DNA from 2 places in the Crenobacter sp. CS_VA4 genome. Region 1 is predicted to be linked to the other one. Evidence: riboswitches for the same ligand, from Rfam matches in the RefSeq annotation. Region 1 holds a riboswitch; the other holds the start of a gene.
The links. Region 1 has a riboswitch for glycine ahead of gcvT (glycine cleavage system aminomethyltransferase GcvT). Riboswitches for the same ligand answer to the same signal wherever they lie in the genome.
Positions count from the first base shown of each region.

Region 1 (4,444 bases):
GATGATGCGGCCCGGCGCCGAGCGCTTCATCTCGTCCTTGAACGCAAAGTAGGCCGCGTGCGGGCCGCCGAAGCCCATCGGCACGCCGAAGCGCTGGGTCAGGCCCACCGCCACGTCGGCGCCCATCTCGGCCGGCGATTTGAGCAGCACCATCGCCATGATGTCGGCGGCGACGATCGCCACCGCGCCGCGCGCCTTGGCGGCGGCGATGTGCGGGGTCAGGTCGACCAGATCGCCCGCTTCGCCCGGGTACTGGAAGATCGCGCCGAAGTAGTCACCGTTGCCGGCCTCTTCCGGGTGGCCCAGCACCAGCTCGAAGCCGAAGTGCGCGGCGCGGGTCTTGATCACGTCGAGCGACTGCGGCAGCACGCGGCTGTCGACGAAGAACTGGTTGGACTTCGTCTTGGACACGCGGCGCGCCATTGCCATCGCCTCGGCGGCGGCGGTGGCCTCGTCGAGCATGGAGGCGTTGGCGACGTCCAGGCCGGTCAGGTCGATCACCATCTGCTGGAAGTTCAGCAGCGCTTCCAGGCGGCCCTGCGCGATCTCGGCCTGGTACGGGGTGTAGGCGGTGTACCAGCCCGGGTTTTCCAGCACATTGCGCAGGATCACGGTCGGCAGGCGGGTCGGGTGGTAACCGAGGCCGATGTACGACTTGTTGACGGTGTTCTTCCTGGCGATGGCTTTGAGCTTGGCCAGCGACTCGATCTCGGACAGCGCGTCCGGCAGCGCCAGCTTCTTGCCGAAGCGGATGTCGGCCGGCAGGGTCTGGTCGACCAGTTCGGCGCGGGTTTTCAGGCCCAGTTCGGCCAACATCGCGGCCGCGTCGGCGTCGTCGATGCCGATGTGGCGCGATACGAATTCGTTGTGATTAAACAGTTCAGAGAGCGTCATGGTGCGTGCGTCCGGTGATTCCAGAGGGCGAGCAAACCAGGTCTACGAAACCGGTGTCTCAGCCACTCCAACAACATGGCAAAACGCCCCGTGCGGACACAGGGCGTTTGACTAAATCTGGCTCAGGCGCCGATTTCCTTGGCGTACTGTTCGGCGGTCCACAGGCCGTCCAGGTCGGCGACGTTGGCCGGCTTGATCTGGAAGAACCAGCCATTGCCGTACGGCGCTTCGTTGGCCTGCTCCGGCGCGGCTTCCAGGCCTTCGTTGACGGCCACGACTTCACCGGCGATCGGACAGTACACGTCCGAGGCGGCCTTCACCGACTCGACCACGCCGGCCTGCTCGTCGCGGGCGAGCGAGGCGCCGACCTTCGGCAACTCGACGAACACCACGTCGCCGAGCAGCTCCTGCGCGTGGTGGGTGATGCCGACGGTCACGGTGCCGTCAGCTTCGAGACGCAGCCACTCGTGGCTTTCGACGTATTTCAGTTCGGCGGGGATCTGGCTCATGGATAGTTTCTCTCTCTCTCAAGATGACGGAACGGTCCGACCGAATCCGGCAACCTTGAAAAGCCTGCCTCACGGCGGTTTTTCAAGGTTTCCTGCGGTGTTCGGCCAACCTCGGTTCGATCGGGATTATTCGTAGACTTTTTTGCCGTTGCGCACGAACGGCAACTTGACGACACGCACCGGCGTCAGCGTACCACGCAGATCGACCGCGGCGACATCGCCGGTCGCCTTCGGCACGCGGGCGATCGCGATCGACAGCTTCAGCGTCGGCGAGAAGGTGCCGCTGGTGATCACGCCTTCGCCGGCGCCATCCACCACTACGCGCATCCCTTCGCGCAGCACGCCGCGGCTTTCCATCACCAGGCCGACCTGCTTCATCGCCACGCCGGCGGCCTTCTGCGCTTCCAGCGCCTTGCGGCCGATGAAGTCGCGATCAAGAGGTTCCCACGCCACCGTCCAGCCCATGCCGGCTTCGAGCGGCGAGACGCCTTCGTCCATATCGTGGCCGTACAGGTTCATGCCGGCCTCGAGGCGCAGCGTGTCGCGGGCGCCTAGGCCGGCCGGGGCGACACCGGCACCGATCAAGGCGGTGAAGAAGCCCGGCGCCTCATTGGCCGGGATCATGATTTCCAGGCCGTCTTCGCCGGTGTAACCAGTGCGGGCGACGAACCATTCACCGAACGGCAGGCCCTGGAATACCTTCAGGCCACGGATCTGTTCGGCCCAGTCGGGGTTCACCGCGCAGACCTTGTCGATCGCGTTCGGGCCCTGCACCGCCAGCATCGCCAGGTCGTCGCGCACGGTAAGCGTCACGTCGCGGCCTTCGCTGGTCTCTTTCAGCCAGGCGATGTCCTTGTCGCGGGTGCCGGCGTTGACCACCATGCGGTAGCCGTGTTCGGCCAGGTAGACGATCAGGTCGTCGATCACGCCGCCCTGTTCATTGAGCATGCCGGAATAGAGCGCCTTGCCGACGAAGCCGAGCTTGGCGACGTCGTTGGCGAGCAAGCCGCGCAGCCAGTCGCGCGCGTCGGAGCCAGTGATGTCGAGCACCACCATGTGCGAGACGTCGAACATGCCAGCGTCGCTACGGACGATTTCATGTTCTTTGAGTTGGGAGCCGTAATGGATAGGCATAGACCAGCCGGCGAATTCGACGATCTTGGCGCCGGCATCGACGTGCGACTGGAACAACGGGGTACAGCGGGGTGCTTGTGTCATCGGGGCAGATCCTTGGGCAGCCTATGGGTGCGTGCGTTTCCCTCAACACACCCCTCTGTCCTTGGCCACCTGAGATTTTCAGGTGGCGCTCGCCACCCTTAGCCCCTTCGGTGGGCGCCGTGTTGCCACGCGCCGCTCTCCAGAGTTTGGTCGGTCGGCCGAATGGCCACCGGGTCCCATACAGTCCTTTTGCCTGAGCGATTGCGGGTGCGCTTGCGCCTTCGGCGGCCGCCTATTCCTTCGAGAAAAGGCGGCTCTCTCCTGCATGTTGGCCGGATTATCGTGGCTGGCCGGCCGAATGGCAAGCCGGTTTTAGCTTCGTGTCAAGCGACATCCCGGCAGATTGCCGGCTTGTCATTCGGCCTCGATCAAGCCGCCGACGAACGGCGGCCATCACGGCGCCAAGCTTGGCCGAAACCGCCCTGCTTCGGCCAACCTTGCCCTGTCAGGCCCGCGCCAAACCGTCGCGCTCGCCCGACAGCAGCGCCAGCTGGTAACGACCGAAGCGCGCCAGCGCCCGCCAGGTCGCCCGCGCCAGCACCACCACGATCAGCAGGCCGACCCCGCCGGCCAGCAGCAGCCCCAGGCCGGTCATCAACAGCGCCGAGCGGTCGGAAATCCCGCCCAGCCCCTGCAGCTCGACCACGCCGTCCTCGCCGGACAACTGCAGCCGGCTGACCGAGCCGTCTGCGCTGCGCTCCAGCCGCACCGAACCGTCGGCGCCGGACGCCTCGACCAGCGTCTTGCCGGTGCTCGGGTCGCGGAGGATCACTACCTTGTCGCCCTGCCCGCCCTGGATGTTGACCAGCGGCCGGCCGCTATTTGGTGCACCGACGATCAGCGCCGGGCCGGCGCCCTGGTTGAACAGGATAGGCTCGATCGTCGGCCAGCCGAACAGGCTGTTGCTGACCCATAGCCCGGTCAACAGCACCCCAGCGAACAGCAGCGAACCCGACACCACGAAACCGAGCGTCAACACACCCAGATAGACCATGAACGGGATCGCCAGCACGAAGTTGAGCACGCCCAGCCCCGCCATGGCACCAACCACGCCGAACAGATTGCCGACCGAGCGGCGCGACTCCCACGCCTGCAGCCGCGCCTTCGCCTGCAGCTCGCGGGCCAGGCGCTGCGGGTCGCCGAGCGACGCGGCCACCTCCTCCTCGCTGCGGCCATCGGCCAGCGCGTCGCCGAAATACTCCGCGTAGTCGGCGAGGATCTCCTGCCTCTCGGCGGTCGGCAGCCCGGCCAGCGCCGCCTCCAGTTGCTGCATGAACGTCTGCTGATTCATCACACCTCTCCCTGCGGATTGTTCTGTCTGGCGCGCTGCGCGTCGTTCGCCGCGTGCGGCGCCAGCACGCTGTTGACTTCGCTGACGAACTCCTGCCACTCGGCCTGCATCTCGACCAGGCTCTGCCGCCCGGCCGCCGTCAGCGCGTAGTACTTGCGCGACGGCCCGCTCGGTGACTCGACCAGATAGGTCGTCACCCAGCCCTCGGCCTGCAGCCGGCGCATCAGCGGGTAGATGGTGCCCTCGCTGATTTCCATGCAGTCGGCCAGCCGGCTGACCAGCTCGTAAGCGTAGCTGTCGGCGCGGGCCAGCAAGGCCAGCACGCACATCTCCAGCGTGCCCTTCTTCAATTGTGTCTTCACTCGCCTTTCCCGGTTTGGCTGTCGCTGCCGTGTTGCCATACTACCTTGCACTACACGATAGTCGGCCGGAATCACGACGCGGGTTCACTGACAGCAGCAGTATATGAACAGGTACCTTGCATTGCAATACACCATTTTCAGCGACGCCCTGCAAGGTTGGCCGAAGCATG
Region 1 covers NZ_JBVMAE010000003.1:65,947-70,390, forward strand. Annotated here, with positions in the region: gene gcvP (aminomethyl-transferring glycine dehydrogenase) at 1-894, opposite strand, end outside; gene gcvH (glycine cleavage system protein GcvH) at 1,017-1,403, opposite strand; gene gcvT (glycine cleavage system aminomethyltransferase GcvT) at 1,530-2,621, opposite strand; glycine riboswitch at 2,667-2,774, opposite strand; glycine riboswitch at 2,793-2,895, opposite strand; gene ACZ2IA_RS03760 (DUF1700 domain-containing protein) at 3,067-3,912, opposite strand; gene ACZ2IA_RS03765 (PadR family transcriptional regulator) at 3,912-4,274, opposite strand.

Region 2 (4,444 bases), on a different contig from region 1:
GGTGACGCATCTTTCCAACGCCCTTGGCACCATCAACCCGGTAAAGCGCCTGATCGACCTGGCCCACGCCCATGGCGCGGCGGTGCTGGTGGATGGTGCCCAGGCAGTGCCCCACCTGAAGGTGGACGTGCAGGCCCTGGACTGCGATTTCTACGCTTTCTCCGGGCACAAGCTCTACGGTCCTACCGGCATTGGTGTGCTCTACGGCAAGGAGGCGCTGCTCGAATCCATGCCGCCCTACCAGGGGGGCGGCGACATGATCAAACAGGTCAGTTTCGACGGGACCACCTACAACGACCTGCCCTACAAGTTCGAGGCCGGCACACCTAACATCGCCGGCGGCATCGCACTCGGTGCGGCCATCGACTACCTGAATTCACGGGGCATGGACGCTGTCGCCGCTCACGAGCATGCCCTGCTCGACTATGCCACCGGACTGGCGGCCGGAACCCCCGGCCTGCGAGTGATCGGTACCGCCCACGACAAGGCGAGCATCCTGTCCTTCGTCCTCGCCGGCGTGCACCCCCACGACGTCGGCACCATCCTCGACCTTGAGGGTGTCGCGGTGCGCACTGGCCACCACTGCGCCATGCCGGTGATGGAACGTTTCGGCGTGCCGGCCACGGTGCGCGCCTCGTTCGCGCTGTACAACACGCGTGAGGAGGTGGATGCGCTGTTCGCCGCCCTCGCCAAGGTTCGGGAGGTGTTTGCCTGATGTCCGATCTGCGCGACCTTTACCAGGAGGTCATCATCGACCACAGCCGCCGCCCCCGCCACTTCGGCCGGCTGGCGCAAGCCACTCACAGTGCCGAGGGCTTCAACCCGCTGTGCGGGGACCAGCTGACGGTCTATCTCAAGCTTGCAGGTGGGATTGTCGAGGCGGCGAGTTTCGAAGGCGCCGGCTGCGCTATTTCCATCGCCTCGGCCTCGCTCATGACAGAAGCGCTGCCGGGCAAAACCGAGGCGGAAGCCGAGGCCCTGTTCGCCAGCTTCCGTGCGCTGGTGACTGGCGCAGCGGAAACGTCGGCGGCCGTCGTCCCCTTGGGCAAGCTGGAAGTGCTGGCAGGTGTGCAGGAATTCCCGGCCAGGGTGAAATGCGCCACGCTGGCCTGGCACACCCTGCACGCAGCGTTGCACAACCAAGCCGAACCCGTTTCCACGGAGTAACAGACATGGGCATCATCGACTGGCTGAAGAAGATCGACGAAACCGGGAACGAGGACTCGTTGAATGCCCAAGTCATCGCCGCGCTGCGCACCGTCTTCGACCCGGAGATTCCGGTCAACATCTACGACCTGGGCCTCATCTATGAGCTGGATGTCGACGCGAACACCGGCAATATTGCTATCCGGATGACGCTGACCGCCCCCGGCTGTCCGGTGGCAGAGACCTTCCCCGCCACCGTAGTCGACGCCGTGCGGCAGGTCGAGGGGGTCAACGACGTTCAGGTCGAACTGGTTTGGGAGCCGCCCTGGACCCAGGAATCGATGAGCGAAGCGGCGCGCTTGCAACTAGGGTTGCTATGACATGTCCGAATGGATCGACATCGCCGCGGAAGCGGACTTCCCGCCCGGCACCTTCCGCACCGTAGATGTGGAAGGCGTACCGATCGCTGTGTTCAACGTCGGCGGCCACTACTACGCCATCGAGGACGTCTGCACCCATGAGGCTGAGACGCTGTCGTACGGCCGTGTCGAAGGGCTGGAGATCACCTGCCCCCGCCACGAGGCGCGTTTCTCGCTGGTCACCGGGGCGGCGCTTTCGCCACCGGCGTATGAGCCGGTGGCGACCTTCCCGGTTCGCGTCGAAGACGGCATGGTGCAGGTCAGGGACGACCGCTTCGATTAGAGCCTATTTGTCCGGTCCCGGACGATTGGTTACGCGTTTGACAAAGCGTTTAGGCCGGCTTGTTTGCCGGCCTCTGATCGCTTGAAGCGGTGTTCGGTGTTGCAGCGGCAGCTGCGGCAGAATCCGATGTCTACGCTTAGGGCGCAAAAGAAAACCCGATACGCCGTCGATACGGCATATCGGGAAACCCTACACAGACAAAGAACGCTCACTCACATAAGGCGTGAGAGCGCCTCTTGTTTGCCTACCACTTTAATCAGATCGATTGCTCGGCGGTGGCCGGCTGCGTCTCCTGGCTCTGCTTGTTGTAACCCAGCAGGTAATAAACGATCACCAGCATCGCGAGCCACACCGGGCCGACGATCAGCGCGACGCGGGTGTCGGGAAAGTACGCCATCAGGCCGATGACCAGCAGCAGGAACGCACCGGCGAGGTACGAGCCGTACGGGTAGAACGGCATCCGATACGAGAGCGCGGCCAGCTCCACCCGGCTGAGCCGGCTGCGAAAGCGCAGCTGCGAGAGCAAGATCACGCCCCAGGTCCAGATCGCGGCGAAGGTGGAAACGGCGGTCAGCCAGACGAACACCTCTTTCGGCGCGACGTAGTTGAGCAGCACGCCGAACAGCAGCAGCAGCACCGACATCAGCACCGCCGGCACCGGTACGCCGTTTCGGCCAACCTTGGCGAACACTGGCAGCGCCTGCTTCTGCTGCGCCAGGTTGTACAGCATGCGGCCGGTGCTGAAGATGCCGCTGTTACACGAGGACAGCGCGGCGGTCAGCACGACGAAGTTGATGATGCCGGCGGCGGCCGGGATGCCCATCTTCTCGAAGGTCATCACGAACGGGCTGCCCGTGGTGCCGATCTGATTCCACGGGTAGATGGACAGGATCACGAGCAAGGCGCCGATGTAGAAGATCAGGATGCGCCAGAACACCGTGTCGATCGCGCGGGCGAGCGACTTCTTCGGGTTCTTCGCCTCGCCGGCGGTCAGGCCGATCATCTCCACGCCAAGATACGCGAACATCACCATCGGCAGCGCCATCAGCACGCCCTGCATGCCGTTGGGCAGGAAGCCGCCGTGCTGCCACAGGTTGGCGATACCGGTAGCAATGCCGCCGTTGGCGAAGCCGAAGAAGATCGTCCCCGCTCCGGACACGATCATCAGCACGATGGTGACGATCTTGATCAGCGCGAACCAGAACTCGAACTCGCCGTACGCCTTCACCGCGATGAAGTTGACCGACGCCATCGACACCAGCGCGGCCAGCGCCCAGACCCAGCCCGGCGTGCCCGGGAACCACACGGCCATATAGACGGCGACGGCGGTGATCTCGGCCATACAGGTGACGATCCACATAAACCAGTAGGTCCAGCCGGTCAGATAGCCGGCCAACGGCCCCAGATAGTCCTGTGCGTAGCGGCTGAACGAACCGGCGACCGGGTTGTGGATCGCCATCTCGCCGAGCGCACGCATGATGATGAAGATGGCGGCGCCGCCTATCGCGTAAGACAGTATGATGGCCGGGCCGGCCATCTTGATCGCGGTCGCCGAGCCGAGGAACAGGCCGACGCCGATCGCGGCACCGAGCGCCATCATATTGATGTGGCGCTCCTCCAGGCCGCGATGCAACTTGTCTTGTTGCTCTTGCATTCGTTTCTCCTTTGCACACCTTGCCGTCGCTTGAGTCGGCGCATGCCTCTTCGCACGATCACGGGACGGTCGAATTAGATCAGCAGGGATTTCACCGGCGCAGCCGGGCACCGCCTTCTGGCCGATAGGCGAGAAGGAATGGCGGGCGCGCGGTGTGTTAGAACCGGGGACAAAACCCGATGCTGGATTGCCGGGCCGGATTCTGTCGGGGGGTTCGTCAGGCGGATTCGCTAGGAATCGTTAACGGGATAGGGACGCATGGCCTCTCCTGGGCGATGTGGGGGAGCGCAAACCTCGGCGTATCGCCGGCCGGCAGTTGGGGCTCAGTCGGTGCCCGAGGTTTACGACGTCTGCCCCCCTCTGTCCTTTTGCCTGAGAGATTACGCACCAGCGGGGCCGGCGCTTTTCCTTCGGCGAGGCCACGCGGGCCTACTCTCCAGAGAGCTCGTCGATGCGGCAGTCCTTTTGCCTGAGAGTTTCTGGGGCGATTCCCCTTCGGCGCCGCCCGTGTCGGGCGATCTCTCCAGCTGCATCGTCCCGCCCCTCGTCGTACCGAAGGAGCGGAAGCTGCGGAAAATCTAGGTAGGCTCGAAGCCGCTGTCAATCGGTGAGTGAGGAATTAATATTGTGCATCGCAATATTTCCGACTTCGCGATAATGGTAACCACGGCCAATTTCAATTGCCGCAAAACCGATTTGCACCGGCATCAGCAAGCTTTCTATAGGGAGTTAGGCTGGAATTCGATCAAACATTGCGCTGCGGCGCAGCATTTCCCGAATTAAAAAATACCCATTTCCAGCGTATTCATTTTGCAACAGCGTTATTTCCCGTAGAAACAATTTAATTTGAAGTTAGTTTAATCGGCCGTTTGATTTAATGCCCGGTTTTTCTCTCGAGAGAAATAAACCATGCCAAGAGTGTTTTTCTGTTGACAGGCTTTC
Region 2 covers NZ_JBVMAE010000007.1:45,384-49,827, forward strand. Annotated here, with positions in the region: gene ACZ2IA_RS08480 (SufS family cysteine desulfurase) at 1-715, shown strand, start outside; gene sufU (Fe-S cluster assembly sulfur transfer protein SufU) at 715-1,167, shown strand; gene ACZ2IA_RS08490 (SUF system Fe-S cluster assembly protein) at 1,173-1,526, shown strand; gene ACZ2IA_RS08495 (non-heme iron oxygenase ferredoxin subunit) at 1,528-1,848, shown strand; gene ACZ2IA_RS08500 (amino acid permease) at 2,105-3,502, opposite strand; glycine riboswitch at 3,853-3,952, opposite strand.
Region 2: linked by a shared signal. The riboswitch ahead of ACZ2IA_RS08500 (amino acid permease) and the one ahead of gcvT (glycine cleavage system aminomethyltransferase GcvT) in region 1 are both predicted to bind glycine.